Regions from separate parts of the Mesorhizobium sp. WSM4810 genome, predicted to be linked through region 3. Evidence: riboswitches for the same ligand, from Rfam matches in the RefSeq annotation. Region 3 holds a riboswitch; each other region holds the start of a gene.

Region 1 (4,100 bases), on a different contig from region 3:
CGCATTCGGCATCGATATCCGAAAGCGAAAAGCGGATCGGCGTTGCGGCCTCGGCAGGTACCTCGACCCCGCGCTCTGCCGGCCCACCCTTTGCCGGCCCACCCTCTGCCGGCGAACCGAACGGGGCCGGTATTTCCTCCACCGCCGGGGCCGCAAAGCTCTCCTGATGGTAGTTGGCCATGTCGAAGCCGGCCGCCTCCAGCATCTGCCGCACGGCGCGCATGAACGGGTCGGGGCCGCAGCAGAAAATTTCGCGCTCGCGAAAATCGGGGGCCAGCAGCGGCAGCCGTATCGCGTCGATCCGGCCCATATGGCCGAACCAGCCCTCGCGGCTGGACCGCTCCTCGATCATGAAGCCGAGCGTCAGGCCCGGCATGCGGCTGCCGAGCAGCTCGAGCTCCTTGCGGAAGATGATCTCCTCGGGCTTTCGCGCGCAGTTGACGAAGCCGACATCTGTCCATGGCGCGCAGTCGTTCAGCCAGCGCAGCATCGACATCATCGGCGTCACGCCGGAGCCGGCCGAAATGAACAGATACTTGGCCGCTGGATGGCTGTGCAGCGAAAAGTCGCCCGCCGGCCCATAGGCCTTCACGTGAACGCCGGGTGTCAGATTGTCGAACATCCAGCGGGTGCCGAGGCTGCCGGCCTGCGCTTTCACCGTCACCGCGATCGAGAACGGCCGCGACGGCGAGGACGACAGCGTATAGGTCCGCATCATCGGGCCCTCGGTGGTCGGCAGTTCCAGCGTCACGAACTGTCCCGGTCTGTAGCGGAACCAGGTCTGGTTGTCAGAGCGGAAGGTGAAGGTCTTCACGTCAGGCGCCTCGTCGCTGACGCCGATGACTTCCAGCACCTGGAGCCTGTCGTTCCAGGGCGCCATCTCGTCGAGATGGCGGTAGAGGCCAAGGTCCGACATCGCATTCATCCCCTTGACCTCGTTCAGGCGACGCTGCGCAGCGCCGGCCGCCCGGCTTCGGCAAGGCGCGGCCCGATGAAGGAGGCGTACCATTCGACGAACTGGATGACGCCGCCCTCATGCAGTTCCGAATAGGGGCCGGGCTCATAGGCCGGCGACAGGACGCCGAAGGCGTTTTCCTCGACAATGCGACGGTCCTGGTCGTTGGTCTCGGTCCAGACATGGGTAAGCTCGGCGAGGTCGTAGTCGACGCCTTCGACCGCGTCCTTATGGACAAGCCATTTGGTGGTGACGGCCGTTTCCGTGGCGCTGATCGGCAGCACGCGGAAGGTGACGGCATGATCGCCGAGGATGTGGTTCCAACTCGTCGGATAGTGATAGAGCAGCAGCGAGCCGATACGGTCGGTGGAAACGCTGTCGGAAAGGCCCCTCTTCACCGCGCGTCTGCCCGTCATTGTATAGCTGACGGCGTCGCGCAGCAGCGGCGCGCGGGTGGCGCGATACTGCCCGGCAGGATCGATGCGGAACTTGCTCGGCAAGCCCGCCGCCTCGCATTTCGCCCAGTGCGCGAGCATCTCCGGATCGCTGTCGGCGCCCTGCACGCCGGTGACGGTCGGCGCTTCCGGGAATGTCTTGCAGAGTTCCGGATGGTTGCCGGCGCAATGGTAGCACTCGCGGTTGTTCTCCCAGACGAGTTTCCAGTTGCCCTTCTCGACGATGGTCGATTCGAAGGCGATTTTTGCCTCGCGCAGCCGGTGCGGCAGGAGGTAAGGCTCGATCATGGCGCGCATCGGCGCGAAGTCGGCCGGCTCGTTGGCCAGGCAGATAAAGATGTAGCCGCCAACGCTTTCGCAAGCCACCGGCTTCAGGCTGAACTGGCTCTTGTCGAAGCCGTCTGCCATCTGGCGAGCAAACAACAGCCGGCCGTCCAGTTCGTAGGTCCACTGGTGATAGGGGCAGACGAGCTTCGCCGCAGTGCCCTTGTCGGCATTGCAGACACGGCTGCCGCGATGGCGGCAGGAATTGTGGAAGGCATTGATCTTGCCTTGCTGGTCGCGGACCAGCACGACCGGATAGTCGCCGATCTGGGCGGTGATGTAGCTGCCAGGTTTCGGCAACTCGCAATCGTGGCCGATGAACAGCCAGTCGCGATACCAGATCAGCTCCATGTCGAGCTTGAAGAAATCTGGATCGGTGTAGAAGGGCTGCTCGAGCGAATAGCCTTGCCTACGGCCGTGCAAGAGCCTCAGCATGTCGTTGCGCGCGTCCATGTCCTGTCCTCGTGTAAGGACTGAACTGGTGGTGATGGAGGGAGGACCGCTTGCACGCCGGCGACAGGGCCGGAGATGCATCATCCACCTCTTGACCGCCCACCGCGATCAGTCGAGTCTAAAAATCTCGGGCTGGTTTCCGGGCTCTGGAGTGTCCTTGCGGACTCATCGCGACACCTTCCCAGGCTTGTGGCCCAGTGGTCTCCCGTTGCGACTTGAACTCCACCACCGTTGCGGGGGCAGCGCCGGGTTCTGACCGGCTTCCCAATTCTCCGCTTCGTCGTCACCAAGCGGCACCTGAGATGGCGTGATCTAATCATGCCGGCCGGCTGACTGTCGGCATGAAAGCGACATCGTATCCATGCGGCGCGACACGGCGGGCGAAACCAGCAGGTTTATATCTGCAGGGCTGAAACACCACTTTTTCGGCGGCCACTGTCTTCTGCCGTGACATCGAATCCGACCCGCGGCGGAGATCAGGAAGGATAACAGTTTACAAAAGTGACTATTAGCCGCTTCTAAAATCGAACCGAACGGTTCGTTTCTGTTGACAATGCGTGCAGCACGCTGTGAACGCAAATTCGCCAATCCGTCAAATCATGAATGGCTAATTTTGAATAAGATATTGAAAACAAACCATAAAACCATGGTAGTAGATGCCTCTGGTACAATTTCAAGGTGTAGATTCTTGGTCCACATGGAACAACTTCGTGATTGGAATCCGCCGAATGGCCTTCCCACATCGGGGCTGTCCGAACGACGCGCATCCTCCCAAGACACGCCGCTAGCCGGACGGAAGACTAAGATACTGGAGTCCTAAAAATGAAAAAGATCGCTCTTGCTACCGTCGCCGTTCTGGCCATCACCGGCAGCGCCTTTGCCGGCAGCGACCATTATGGGTCCAACGCCGCCAACCAGCCGACTGCTGCGATCGACAGCTCGTATACGGCCTCTGTCCAGACGCCGGCTCACGCTGAAAAGCAGCCCGTTGGCCAGGGCGCCGACCGCAACCTTTTCGGCAACAATTAACAGCTGGTCCCAAACAGCAAAGTGGCGGTCCGCCGCTCGGGATCTGAGGAACTCAGGAGTACTTGAAATGAAGAAGCTCATTCTTGCCACCGCAGCCATTGTGGCGGTCTCCGGCGGCGCTTTTGCCGGCAGCGACAACTTTGGATCGAACGGTGCCAACCAACCGGCCGCCGCGGTCGACAGCAACTCGTACACGGCTTCGATTCGGAATTCGGCTTCGGCGCAGAATCCGGTTCCGGCTGACGAGAAACCCGTCAACGGCAGCGACCGTAACCTGTTCGGCAACAACTAACAGTTCGTTCCAACAGCGGCGGCGGCATTTGCCCGCCGCGCTGGTGGAACCAAGAAAATCCAGTAGTTTTGAAAATGAAGAAGATCGTTCTTACCGCTGCCGCGCTTTTGATTGCTGCCGGCAGCGCTTTTGCCGGTAGCGACAACTTTGGCGGAACCGACATCAACAAGCAGGCGACCATCAACGTCGACAACACGCAGACGTCTTCGGTACGCAATACCGGCTCGCCGGTCTACAAGCTGCTCAACTCGTCGGGCGACTTACAGAAGTCCGCCCCGCAGGGCAGCGACCGGAGCCTGTTCGGCCGCTAGCGCATCGGCCCGAAAATCGGTTCGATTTTCGGAAAGCACGATGCGCAGCGTTAAAGTGTTAGAGCGTACTTTTGTGCGTCCACTTGGACGCACGTCGCTCTAACAGCGACCGGAACGCACAAGAGCGGCGGGCTTTGCCCGCCGCTCTTGTTTTTGGGTCACCAAACTCCATCAGTTCGGCTGCCGCCTCTCAGGCTGCCTTTGCTTCCGCTTTGTGGAGCGTGAATGAATGTCCGTCGGCATCGAAAATATGCAGGTCGCCGGCATCGGCATTCAACCGC
Region 2 (4,100 bases), on a different contig from region 3:
CTTTTCGCGTAATCCCGGTATTTCTTGCCGAATTTCGTTGCCAGAACTTTTTCCTCGCCCTCGATCGCCATTTTCTGCGTTGCGAAGGCGGCGATGATCGCCAGCGGCAGGAACCATACGTTCCCCGAGATAAGGGCAACGCCGATCATCAGCAGCGTGTTGGCCAGATAGATCGGATTGCGGCTGACGGCGAAGGGGCCCGATGTAACCAGATGGTCCGGCACGGCGTTCGGGTGGAGCGTCGTCTTTGCCCGGATCATGATGCGGATCGCCGTGAACCAGAGTGCGACGACGCCGAACAATGCCACCCAGCCGGCCGCGAACAGGATGTCGCCCAAAAGGCCGCCGATCCATGGCAGCGGATAAAGCAAGCCAAGCGCGATGCTGACGGCGATGGCCGCGACATAGATCAGCGGCGGCCACGGTATAAACCCCGGTTTTTGCTGTCCCGGTTTCTGTTGGCCCGGTTTCTGCTGATGGTCGGTCATTGTGCTCCTCCCTCCATCAAAGTGCCGTCGGCCTTGGCAGTGCAGGCGCCGGCGAGTTCGTCGAGACGCGCCTTCCATTCAGCAGCCTGGTCGTTGCGGTAGAGCCGATCAAGCGTGGCCTCGCCCTCGAGCGTATCGAGCATGCAGACACAATAGCTGCTGCAGAACTCCGTGTCGCGCGATTGCTCGCACGATGCCTGGCATTCTTTTAGGAAGGTGACCTGCCTGGTTTCGACGGCTGCCGGCATGACTTGCGAAGTCAGCCAGACCGAGCCGATCAGCACCGGCTGGTGGATCAGATAGAAGGCGAGGCTGTGCCGGCCGATAAAGACCAGCGGATTAGTCCAGCGGCCGGGCGCCAGGCCCGCCAGCCGCGTCAGCACGCCGGAGGCGAAGGCAAGCTTTGCCGCTGCGATGCCGACAAGCACAGCGCCGAACCATGGAAACAGCGGGACATAATCGTTGGAGCGCGGGTTGGTTGCCGACAGGCCGACCCACCACAGGGCCGGATGATCGAAGATCCCGGACCTGAGGTAGAGCGGCGCGGTGATGACGAAAGCTGCGACAACCAGCGTCACCAGCGCCGGCAGCCGCAGAAACGCCAGGCCGAGCAGGCTGGCGAGCGCGATCTCGTGCAGGATGCCGAAGAAGATGAAACTGTCGGGTGTGGCAAGCCTAGTGGCGGCCGATATGGCGAGCGCCGCCCCGCCGACCATGGCGAAGCGTTTCCAGAAGCCGTTCCAGCGGATTTGCTTGCCATGGGCGAGGAACAGGCTGACGCCGACCAGGAACAGGAAGGTCGAAGCGATGCAGCGCGCGTAGAATTTCCACCAGCCAAAGGCGGTCAGGCCGGGATCGGTGTAGCCGAAGAATTCGAGATCCCAGGTGAGATGGTAGCTCGCCATGGCAAGCAAAGCGATGCCGCGGGCGACGTCGATGGCGATGATGCGCCTGGATCGGTCCTGAACGGCCGGCGTAGGAATGGTCATGGTCTCGCAATTCTGATTCAGTGCTGCAAGACGATTATCATGGTTGCCCCGGACAAAAGAAGACAGGCGCCGTTCCTTCTTCCTTCTCCCCTTGTTGTGGGAGAAGGTGGATTGGCGCGCAGCGCCAAGACGGTTGAAGGGGTGCTGGCCGGAGCGCTGTTGGTGCCAAGCTGGAACACCCCTCATCCGACCTCGCTTCGCGAGGCCACCTTCTCCCACAAGGGGAGAAGGAAGAGCCCACGAGAAACGATTACCTTGACGGCGCATTCGCGCTGCTAGCTGGCGGAATTTGGTTTGCCGGGCGCGGCGATTCTGCCTATAGTCGCAGCCGTCGTCGGTTCCGTTTTGGAACCAAGAGGGAATGCGGTAGGGGCAAATTCGCCCGATGCCGTGGCTGCCCCCGCAACTGTGTGCGGTAGTCCTCTCCATATGCCACTGAAGATTTTCTTCGGGAAGAGCTTCTTCGGGAAGGTGGGGAAGGGCGCTGATCCGCGAGCCAGGAGACCTGCCGGCGACAGGAGAACTGACTTCTATGCCCTCGGGTGGAGGGCGAAAGGACAAGACATGAATACCGCTTCCGTCTCGCTCGGCGCTTCCGTCTCCTCGCAGTCGCGCTTTGTGCAGTTGGCGCTTGCTGCATTTCTCGGCGTTTTCGTCATGGGCTTTGTCGGCTTCTCGCATATCGATGCGGTCCACAATGCCGCTCACGACTATCGCCATTCGATGGGCTTTCCATGCCACTGACGGGGGGCCACTGACGAGGGGCTGACACCATGACACTGTTTCGCAACGTCGTGTTCATCGCGGCGATGGCAGGGCTTGTGGCCGGCGTCGTTCTCGCCTGCATGCAGGCCTACGCCACGGTGCCACTCATCCTCAAGGCGGAAGTCTACGAACAGGCCGGCGGTGGTCACACGCATGACCATGGTTTGGCGCCGGCCGCAGCAGGCAGCAATGCCATGAGCAGCGCCGTGCCGGCTGAAGCAGCCACCGCGGAAGAGGAAGGCTGGGCGCCGGCCGATGGCTTCGAGCGCTTCGCCTTCAACGTCGTTGCCAACGTCGTCACCGGCATCGGCTTTGCGCTGATCCTGGTCGCCGCTTCGGAATTCGCCGGCGGCATCGGCAATTGGCGACAGGGCCTGTTCTGGGGCCTTGCCGGCTTCGCGGTGTTCACGCTGGCCCCGAACCTCGGCCTGCCGCCCGAACTGCCGGCGATGCCGGCGGCCGATTTCGCCCAGCGCCAGATCTGGTGGACGGCGACCGTGGTGGCGACGGCTGCCGGTCTCGGGCTGCTCGCCTTTCGCAAATCGCTGCCGCTGGCCCTTCTTGCCGTAGCGTTGATCGTCGCGCCGCATATTGTCGGCGCGCCGCAGCCCGAAAGTTTCGAATCGCCGATCCCGGAAGGCATGCACCACCAGTTCGTGGTGGCGGTGACGCTGACCAATCTGGTGTTCTGGCTGGTGCTCGGCGCTGTCGTCGGCGTGGTGCGCGGCCGCTTGACCGGCGCCGCAACCGGCCTGCGCGACAGCCTTGCCTGATCGCGCTGCTCCAGGCAGCAAGCTGACCCTGGTCGTCGGCGGTGCACGCTCGGGCAAGAGCGCGCATGCCGAAAGCCTGGTGACGGCCTGTCCAGCGCCGTGGACCTACATCGCCACGGCGCAAGCCTATGACGACGAGATGCACGAACGCATCGCGCTGCACCGAGCGCGGCGTTGCGACGGTTGGACGACGATCGATGCGCCGCTCGATCTCGTCGGCGCGATCGGGGCGCTGCCTGACGGCCGGCCTGTCCTGATCGACTGCCTGACGCTGTGGCTGTCCAACCATATGCTGGCCGAACGCGACATTGAGGCCGAATGCCGAGGGCTGGCGGATGTGCTGTCGCGGCCGCGCGGGCCGTGGTTCGTGGTTTCCAACGAGGTCGGCCAGGGCATCGTGCCTGACAATGCGCTTGCCCGCCGGTTTCGCGATGCCGCCGGCCGGCTCAACCAGCAGGTCGCCGCCGTCGCCGGCACGGTGCTGCTGATGGTGACGGGACTGCCGCTCAAGGTGAAGTGATATGACCGATATCGATGACAGGGACGAGCAACGCCACCGCGCCAAGATGGCCAAGCGCAAGGCGGTGCAGGACGCCGAGGTCGCGGCCAAGACGGTCGAGAAGGGACTGCTGATCGTCAACACCGGGCCAGGCAAGGGCAAGACCACCGCCGCCTTCGGGCTGGCGCTGAGGATGCTTGGCTACGGCAGGCGTGTCGGCGTCGTCCAGTTCATCAAGGGCAAATGGCATACCGGCGAGAAGGACGCCTTTGCCGCTTTCGGCGACCGGGTCGTCTGGCACACGATGGGCGAGGGTTTTACCTGGGAAACGCAGGATTTGAAGCGCGACATCGCCGCCGCCGAGGCTGCCTGGGCCAAGGTGCTCGAGCTAATGGCCGATCCATCGATTAGCCTTCTGGTGCTCGACGAGTTGAACATCGCGCTGCGCTACGACTATCTCGATCTCGACACGGTGGTGGCGGCGCTGAAGGGCCGCCGCGAAAACCTGCATATCGTCGTCACCGGCCGCAACGCCAAGCCGGCGCTGGTCGAGGCGGCCGATTTGGTCACCGAGATGGGCGTGACC
Region 3 (4,100 bases):
CCGCAGCGCGCATGCGGCAGCGACCATGTTCATGAGGGCAGGCCGGACCTCCTCCCATTTCCTTGTTTTGAGGCCACAATCCGGATTCACCCACAGTTGGCCGTCCGACAGTCGCGCGCGGGCAAGTTGGGCGAGATGTAAAATTTCGCCGACTTCCGGGATACGTGGTGAGTGAATGTCGTAGACGCCAGGACCGATGTCATTCGGATATTTGGACTTCGTGAAGGCGTCTAGCAGTTCCATTTTGGAGCGCGACGTCTCAATCGAAATCACGTCCGCGTCCAGTTCAGCGATCGAGTCGATGATCTCATTGAACTCAGAATAGCACATGTGGGTGTGAATTTGGGTCGCGTCCGCTACACCCGTTGAAGCGAGCCGGAAGCATTCGACAGCCCAGCCGAGATAATGTTTCCAGTCGGACTTCCGCAGGGGCAAGCCTTCGCGAAACGCGGCCTCATCGATCTGGATCACCCTTGCGCCAGCTCTTTCCAGGTCGGCCACTTCATCGCGGATGGCGAGCGCGATTTGGCGGCAGACCTCGGCGCGGGGTACGTCGTCGCGCACAAAAGACCAGTTAAGAATGGTCACTGGGCCTGTGAGCATGCCCTTTACCGGCTTTTTCGTCAGCGACTGGGCAAATTGCCACCAGAGGACCGTCATCGGATTGGGCCGCGATACGTCGCCGAAGATGATGGGAGGGCGCACGAGCCGGGAGCCGTAACTTTGCACCCAGCCATGCTGGGTGAAGGCGAGGCCGGACAGCTGCTCGCCGAAATGCTGCACCATGTCGTTTCGTTCGAACTCGCCGTGTACCAGCACGTCCAGCCCGATCTCCTCCTGCCAACGCACAGCCGCCTCAGTCTCCTTCTTCAGGAAGGCCTGGTAGTCGACATAGCTCAGCCGGCCCTTCGCGTGAGCGGAGCGCGCCCTGCGCACCTCGTGCGTCTGCGGGAAGGACCCGATGGTCGTCGTCGGGAACGGCGGCAGGCGGAGCGTGTCGGCCTGGACTCTCGAGCGCTTGGCAAATGCGCGCTTTCGTTGCTTCATGACGCCGTCAATGCTGCTAATTCGACCGTGGACGAGCGGATCATGGACCTTTGTAGACATTGCGCGCGCGGCGGCCGCCTCGGCAGAAGCTTTCAGTGAGCCTGCTACGGCCTCCCTGCCTTCGGATAAGGCTTGGGCCAGCACGAGCAGCTCTTCAGTCTTCTGGGCGGCGAATGCCAGCCACGAACTGACGTCCACATCCAGCGCGGTCTCCATCCGCAGGTCCATCGGCACATGAAGCATCGAGCAGGAAGGCGCAATCTCGACGCGATCCAGCGGCCAGCCGGCAACGACCGGCTTGATGCGGTCGAGAATGGCAGCCAGGTTCGCGCGCCAGACGTTGCGGCCGTCGATCAAGCCAAGTGAGAGCACCAGATCCTTCGGTGCGAGCCGACCAACCGTCTCCAACTGCTCGGGAGCGCGCACGAGATCGAGATGTAGGCCCGCCAGGCGCAGCGAAAGCGTGGTCTCGAGATTGTCCCCGAGCGGCCCGAAATAGGTAGCCAGCATAATTTTCAACTTGGGCGCGGCTTTCGACAGCTGGCCGTAGGTGAATTCGAAGGCAGCTCGTTCGATCGGGTTAAGATCGAGCACAAGCGCCGGCTCATCAATCTGCACCCAGTCCGCCCCCGAGAGCTCCAGCGTCCGCAGGAGTTGCTCGTAGACGGGCAGCAGCCGCGGTAGGAGCGCTATCGGATCGAAACCCTGGTCGGGAGACTTCGCCAGCTTGAGGAAGGTGACCGGTCCAAGGATGACCGGGCGTGTATGGATGCCAAGCTCTTTTGCCTCCAGAAAGTGATCGACTGGGTTCGTCGACGAGAGCGCGAATGTCTGATCCTGGCTCAGCTCCGGCACGATGTAGTGGTAGTTAGTGTCGAACCATTTGGTCATTTCCATCGCGGTTACGCGCTGCCCCTGAACTGCATGCCCGTGACTGGCGTGTCCACAACCCGCAGTATCGCCTTGCGTCCCGCGCGCCATCGCGAAGTAGATGTCGAGCGGGACCTCGCCGCCCGTCCAGCCGTAACGAGCTGGCACGGCGCCGACCATTGCTGCGGTGTCGAGCACATGGTCATACAGTGAGAAGTCGTTCGACGGGATTTTCGACACGCCGCGGTCGTGCTGCTCGCTCCAGCTGGCGGCACGGAGTGCCTTCGCCGTCGACAGAAGGTTGGCAGCAGAAGATTTTCCGGACCAGTAGCTTTCGAGCGCGAATTTCAGTTCTCGCCGGCGACCGACACGCGGCATGCCAAGCGTTGCTATGGGAACTTGCTGGGAGACATTCATTCCATACCCCGATGGTTGCGGCGGGGACAAGGAAGGCGCTAGCAGGCCGGCATAAACGCCGAGCTGCCGCGGCCACCAGACACCCCGCCCGTGGACGTTGTTTACCGTGGCAGGTCTCCTGGCTCGCGGGTCACAGCCTCTGCCCCGTCTTCCCGGGGCAGTTCGCCCCAGTGACATTGATGGGTTTGGCTCGCCGCTTACAGTTGCGGGGGCAGCGCCGGCATTGCACCGGCTTCCCTCTTAGCTCTGCTACGGCAACGCCTAGCGGAGAACCACGACACGCGGACAATCGCAGCAGCCCGCTTTGTTGTCAATGAGGTATAAAGAAATGTTTATGTGTTTATGTGAACTGTTCACCTGCGGCTCCCAATTCGGAGGTCGCCGTAGAGCTGAGCCTTCTGCGCCACTCTCCGGTGTGCGCAGGCTGTGCCTGGCCGCTCGGGCAATCTGCCATTTGTACGATCCCGTCCCAAAACGACTTCGTCAAAAATGGCGCGTGTTGGCCATTCATGATCGGGCAGTACTGGCCCGAAGTGCGACAACGTTCCTGAGCCTCAACAACCAGAAATTTGGAGAAAAACCGCCATCCTTCTCGGACTGGTACGCGTTCGATTTACACGCGCTCGTCTGGACAGCCTGCACAACAGGAAGGTGGGCAACACGTGGCGGAAATGCCGCCCTACAGCGAACCCGCCTGTTCAGCCTCGCGGCGCAAATTCTGCCGGGGTCTGGGGCCGATCTGCTGGATCACCAATCCGGCCGCCAGTGAGCCAAGGTCGCCGCAGGTCTGCAGGTCGCGGCCTTGCGTGTAGCCATGCAGGAAGCCGGCGGCATAGAGATCGCCGGCGCCTGTCGTGTCAACCAGTTCCTTGATCGCGGTCGCCTTGATCACCACGGTCTCGCCGCCGCGCACGATCACCGAGCCCTTTTCAGAACAGGTCACGGCGGCGATCCTGCAATCCGTGCGGATCTGCGCCAGTGCCTCGTCGAACGAGGCGGTCTGGTACAGCGACTTGATCTCGTGGCTGTTGGCAAACACGATGTCGACGGTGCCCGAGCGCATCAGCTCCAGAAACTCCTCGCGGTAGCGGTCGACGCAGAACGAATCCGACAATGTCATCGACACTTCGCGCCCGGCTGCGTGGGCGAGCTTCGCCGTCTGCCGGAACGCTTCCTTGGCGCGCGGCGGGTCCCACAGATAGCCCTCGAAATAGGTAACGGCGGCGCCCGACGCCTTGTCCGCCTCGACATCCTCCGGACCGAGCTCGACGCAAGCGCCGAGATAGGTGTTCATCGAGCGCTCGCCGTCCGGCGTGACGAAGATCATCGAGCGCGCCGTCGGCGGTTCGCCATTGAGCGGCCTGGTGTCGAAGGCGACGCCCTGGGCGTGCATGTCATGGGCGTAGATCTCGCCGAGCGTGTCATTCGAGACCTTGCCGAAGAAGGCGGCGCGGCCGCCGAAGCTGGCGACGCCCGCCGCCGTGTTGCCGGCGCTGCCGCCGGAGGCTTCGAGGGCCGGGCCCATGCGGCTGTAGAGCAGCTCGGCGCGCCTCATGTCGATCAAATTCATCGCGCCCTTGATGATGCCGTTCGTCTCAAGGAATGCCTCGTCGCACTGGGCGATGATGTCGACAATGGCATTACCGATACAAAGCACGTCATAGTCCAGCATCTATTCATATCTCCGCCAAAAACCCACCCTCTGCCGCGCCGGGCGCGGGCGGGTTTTTGCAGGTGTGGAATGGAGTTGCCGTATGCCGCTGCAT
Region 4 (4,100 bases), on a different contig from region 3:
AGCTCCTGGCGCGGCAGCGTCGAGCCTTCGATCAGCCGCAAATCCTCGTCGCGGCATTCGCCGGGCAGCAGCGCCAGTTTTATGCCGTGCGCGCGGGCGGTCGAGGCGAGCTGGTCGCAGCCATAGCGCCACCAGTCGTAACCGCCGAGGATGCGAACCAGAACAACCCTGGCGTGCCGGGCGACGCTGTCGATCCAGAGGTCTACTGACATCGGATGGCGCAGGTCACGTAGAGCCGCCAGCCGCATCGACGGCAGCCGATCCGCGTCCGCCTGCCACGCCGCCGCCAGCCCGGCCAGGTCGCTGTCGGTGAAGGACAGCGCCACGACATCCGCAGGCGTCTGCCTGAGATCGACAGGCTCGGCAAGATCGTCGAGCGAGGCGGATGTGGTGGTGAGGATGTGCATCGCGGCTCGTGCCTGAGGTCAGCCGGCGAGGATACGCTCGATCGCCGGGCGGTTCAGCCCTTTCAGGCCGATGACGACGAGGCGGGAGCGGCGATCGTCGGCGGCGGTCCAGGCGCGGTCGTAATAGTGGTTGACGCGCGGCCCGACTGCCTGCAGCAACAGCCGCATCGGCTTGCCGCCGACCTCGACGAAGCCTTTTACGCGCAGTACGTTTTCTTCTTCCGCCGCCGTGGCGACACGCAAAGCCAGCTCTTCGGGATTGGCAATCGACGGAATGTCGATGACGAACGAGTCAAAATCGTCATGCTCGTGATCGAGCTCGTCATCGTGGTGGGTCTTGCGGTTCTCGATGTCGTCCTCGACGGCAAGGCCGAGGCCGAGCAGCACGGAGGGATCGACCTTGCCCTGCGAGGCCGGCACGATCTTCACCGCGCGGGCGGCGTGCTTGCCGATGACGGCATTGGCGCGGGCCGAGCCGGCGGCGTCCATCAGGTCGCTCTTCGACAATATGATCAGGTCGGCGCAGGCGAGCTGGTCCTCGAACACCTCCTCGACCGGATCGTCGTGGTCGAGCGTCTCGTCCTGCGCGCGCTGCGCCTGCAGGGCGTCCATGTCGTCGGCAACGCGGCCTTCGGCCAGCGCCGGTCCGTCGACCACGGCAATGACGCCGTCGACCGTCACCCGGCTCTTCACCGTCGGCCACTGGAAGGCCTGGACCAGCGGCTTGGGCAGGGCCAGCCCGGAGGTTTCGATCAGGATATGGTCAACCCTGGGCGTCAGCGACAGGATCTGGTCGAGCGCCGGGACGAAATCGTCGGCGACGGTGCAGCAGATGCAGCCATTGGCCAGCTCGACGATGTTTTCCTCAGGGCAGGTGTCGATGCCGCATCCCTTAAGAATCTCGCCATCGATGCCGATGTCGCCGAACTCGTTGACGATGATGGCCAGCCGCTTGCCGCCAGCGTTTTCGAGCAGATGGCGGATCAGCGTCGTCTTGCCGGCGCCGAGGAAGCCGGTGACGACGGTGCAGGGCACGCGCGAGACGGAAGTGGTCATATCTGGTCCTTCAAAAGGTCGAGGGGAGGGATGCGGGCAACGAGGCCGCGCTTCAGGCAATCGGGGCGGCCGCGCCATGGCATGAGGCCGTCGGTCGAGGTGGCGAAGAGTTTTGCGCCGGTGATGAGATCGGCGCCGCTGGTCGCGGTCAGGTCGCCAAAGACATAGCTCCAGCAGCCGTCGCGCAGGATAGCGGCGCTGAGGCGGCGCTTGCAGTTGCCGAGGCATTCGACGCTGCGGATACGGATGTTTTCGCCAGAGGCGGCGCGGCGCGTGTCTTCGGCCAACAATTCGCCGGCGCGAGGATGGCCGTCGGAGCCGGTCTCGTCACGGCAGGAGGCGCAGACGATCACGGTGACGTCGGCCAGAGCATCATCATCGCCGGACAATACGCCCGCTGTCTCAGCCGAAAAACTGCTGTCGCGTTCCAAATCAGGCTCCTTGCCCGGAAAACCCGCCAGGCGATCGGATTCTTAAGTCCTAGACGGCAGGTCTCCTGGCTCGCGGGTCATCGCCTTCGTGCCGCCTTCCCGGGATTTTTCCCAGTGGTTATCGGCCTTGGCTCGTCGCTTACAGTTGCGGGGACAGCCGCGGATTTGAAATCGAGATTTCGCACCGCATTCCCTCTTGGCTCCTCCCTTTGCCGAGAGGAGACCGTCTGAACCGGATTTAGGCTTGTGGAGGCAGTCGTGTCAACGCACGTCTACGACGCCGCAATGTCGGCGAGAGCCGAACCCAGATCCCCGGCAGGCGTGACCTCGATACGTTCGAGCCCGAGCCAGCCTTGCATCAACTGCAATTCCTCAAAAAGTTCGGCGGCGGTTTGCGGCGGCGCGCCGGGCTCGGCATAGGCGGCATGGACGCGCAGCACGCCGGCCCGGCGGTCAGCCCTAAGGTCGATGCGCGCCACGATCCTTTCGCCGAGCAGGAACGGCAGCACATAATAGCCGTATTGGCGCTTTTCAGCAGGGGTGTAGATCTCGATGCGATAGCGGAAGTCGAACAGTCTTTCCGTACGCGTCCGTTCGAAGACTACCGGATCGAACGGAGCGAGCAAGGCGCGCGCCTCGATCTTGCGCGGAAAACGAACGTCCTTGTGAAGATAGGCGGGCTTGCTCCAGCCTTCGACCCGAACCGGCAAAAGATCACCGCCGTCGACCAGTTCCTCGATGCGGCCTTTGATATCAGCGGGAGAGAGGCGGAAATAGTCGCGCAGGTCGCCTGCTGTGGCGACGCCGTGGGCGCGGGCGGAGATGCGCAGCAATTCGCGGTGCGCATCCTCAGGCGAGGGCACCGGCAGGGCAAGTATTTCCGGCGGCAGCACGCGCTGCGGCAGATCATAAAGCCGCTCGAAGCCACGACGTGACGCCGTGGTGATGCGGCCGGCCCAGAACAGCCATTCGAAAGCGTGCTTGGCGTCGCTCCAGCCCCACCAGCCGCCGGAGCCTTTCTGGCCTTCCAGGGCGGAAGCGGCGATCGGGCCGCGTTCGACGACCTCGCGATAAATATCTTCAATGTAGGCGGCGCGCTCGCGGCCCCACTTGGCCAGCCCGTTATACATTTCCTCGCCACGTTCGGCCCGTTCCATGCGCCAGCGCATCAGCGGATAGGTCTCGACCGGCAGAAAGGAGGCTTCGTGCGCCCAATATTCGAAGACTTTGCGCTTGCGCGTCACGGCGGCGTTGTCGAGCAGGGCGAGCGGGTAGGGGCCAAGCCGCGAATAGAGCGGCATATAATGGGCACGCACCACCGCGCTGACGGAATCGATCTGCAGCAGACCGGTCCGGCCAAGCACACGGGCCAGATGGCGGCGATCGGGCGTGCCGTTAGGGCGAGGATCGGCAAACCCCTGTGCGGCAAGCGCGATGCGCCGGGCCATGGCGAGCGAGATTTTTTCCTTCATGCAGACGGCACTCTGTCGGCGTTTGACCAAAGGTGGGAGCGATGATTCCGCGCCATGCTAGCAGGGTTTTGGCGGCATCCATGTCAGGAGAGAAAAGTGGAGTAAACAGTGAAGGAAATCAAACAGGAGCGGATCGGACCAGTTTTTCCGGATATGCCGTCGAGCACCGTGTTTTGAACAAGGTTTGACTTGCTTCACCGAAAGCCCTGCGCTAACCCTCGCCGCGTTGCAGCATAGAGCCCCCTAAAACGGTTCAGTGGTTAAACTGTCACGCTTCCGCAAGTGGGTCCGGTGCTGTAATCAGAGTGGATTGGCCGCCAACGGAAAGCTGCAGCATGAACGCATTGTTGAGTTCGTACCTGCCCATCGTCCTGTTCATCGGCGTTGCGCTGGTCGTCGGCCTGGCGCTGCTTGCAGCACCCTTCCTGGTGGCCTACCGCAATCCCGATCCGGAAAAGCTTTCCGCCTATGAATGCGGCTTCAACTCGTTTGACGATGCCCGCATGAAGTTCGACATCCGCTTCTACCTGGTGTCGATCCTGTTCATCATCTTCGATCTGGAAGTGGCCTTCCTGTTTCCGTGGGCAGTGTCTTTCGGCCAGATCGGCATGCTCGGCTTCTGGTCGATGATGGTGTTTCTGGCGGTGCTGACCATCGGCTTTGCCTATGAATGGAAGAAAGGAGCGCTGGAATGGGATTGAGCGACAATTCCGGCACGCTCGTCGCGCCGAAGC

What was found. A riboswitch is a leader RNA that binds a small molecule or an ion and turns the genes downstream of it on or off. The one in region 3 is predicted to bind cobalamin.
Region 1: linked by a shared signal. The riboswitch ahead of AC0L3O_RS16800 (aromatic ring-hydroxylating oxygenase subunit alpha) and the one ahead of metE (5-methyltetrahydropteroyltriglutamate--homocysteine S-methyltransferase) in region 3 are both predicted to bind cobalamin.
Region 2: linked by a shared signal. The riboswitch ahead of AC0L3O_RS07900 (CbtB domain-containing protein) and the one ahead of metE (5-methyltetrahydropteroyltriglutamate--homocysteine S-methyltransferase) in region 3 are both predicted to bind cobalamin.
Region 4: linked by a shared signal. The riboswitch ahead of AC0L3O_RS07725 (DUF1636 family protein) and the one ahead of metE (5-methyltetrahydropteroyltriglutamate--homocysteine S-methyltransferase) in region 3 are both predicted to bind cobalamin.

What each region holds. Positions count from the first base shown of each region.
Region 1 covers NZ_JBVVQV010000010.1:118,691-122,790, forward strand. Annotated here, with positions in the region: gene AC0L3O_RS16795 (FAD-binding oxidoreductase) at 1-916, opposite strand, end outside; gene AC0L3O_RS16800 (aromatic ring-hydroxylating oxygenase subunit alpha) at 940-2,187, opposite strand; cobalamin riboswitch at 2,301-2,503, opposite strand; gene AC0L3O_RS16805 (DUF680 domain-containing protein) at 3,010-3,216, shown strand; gene AC0L3O_RS16810 (DUF680 domain-containing protein) at 3,284-3,508, shown strand; gene AC0L3O_RS16815 (DUF680 domain-containing protein) at 3,583-3,819, shown strand; gene AC0L3O_RS16820 (ABC transporter ATP-binding protein) at 4,010-4,100, opposite strand, start outside.
Region 2 covers NZ_JBVVQV010000004.1:135,561-139,660, forward strand. Annotated here, with positions in the region: gene AC0L3O_RS07890 (methyltransferase family protein) at 1-488, opposite strand, end outside; gene AC0L3O_RS07895 (heparan-alpha-glucosaminide N-acetyltransferase) at 485-1,477, opposite strand; cobalamin riboswitch at 1,796-2,004, shown strand; gene AC0L3O_RS07900 (CbtB domain-containing protein) at 2,042-2,221, shown strand; gene AC0L3O_RS07905 (CbtA family protein) at 2,251-3,015, shown strand; gene cobU (bifunctional adenosylcobinamide kinase/adenosylcobinamide-phosphate guanylyltransferase) at 3,038-3,535, shown strand; gene cobO (cob(I)yrinic acid a,c-diamide adenosyltransferase) at 3,537-4,100, shown strand, end outside.
Region 3 covers NZ_JBVVQV010000016.1:44,879-48,978, forward strand. Annotated here, with positions in the region: gene metE (5-methyltetrahydropteroyltriglutamate--homocysteine S-methyltransferase) at 1-2,310, opposite strand, end outside; cobalamin riboswitch at 2,426-2,626, opposite strand; gene AC0L3O_RS22040 (adenosine kinase) at 3,014-4,006, opposite strand.
Region 4 covers NZ_JBVVQV010000004.1:99,281-103,380, forward strand. Annotated here, with positions in the region: partial or broken gene AC0L3O_RS07715 (cobaltochelatase subunit CobN) at 1-407, opposite strand, end outside; gene cobW (cobalamin biosynthesis protein CobW) at 426-1,463, opposite strand; gene AC0L3O_RS07725 (DUF1636 family protein) at 1,460-1,894, opposite strand; cobalamin riboswitch at 1,933-2,137, opposite strand; gene AC0L3O_RS07730 (winged helix-turn-helix domain-containing protein) at 2,167-3,366, opposite strand; gene AC0L3O_RS07735 (NADH-quinone oxidoreductase subunit A) at 3,702-4,067, shown strand; gene AC0L3O_RS07740 (NuoB/complex I 20 kDa subunit family protein) at 4,058-4,100, shown strand, end outside.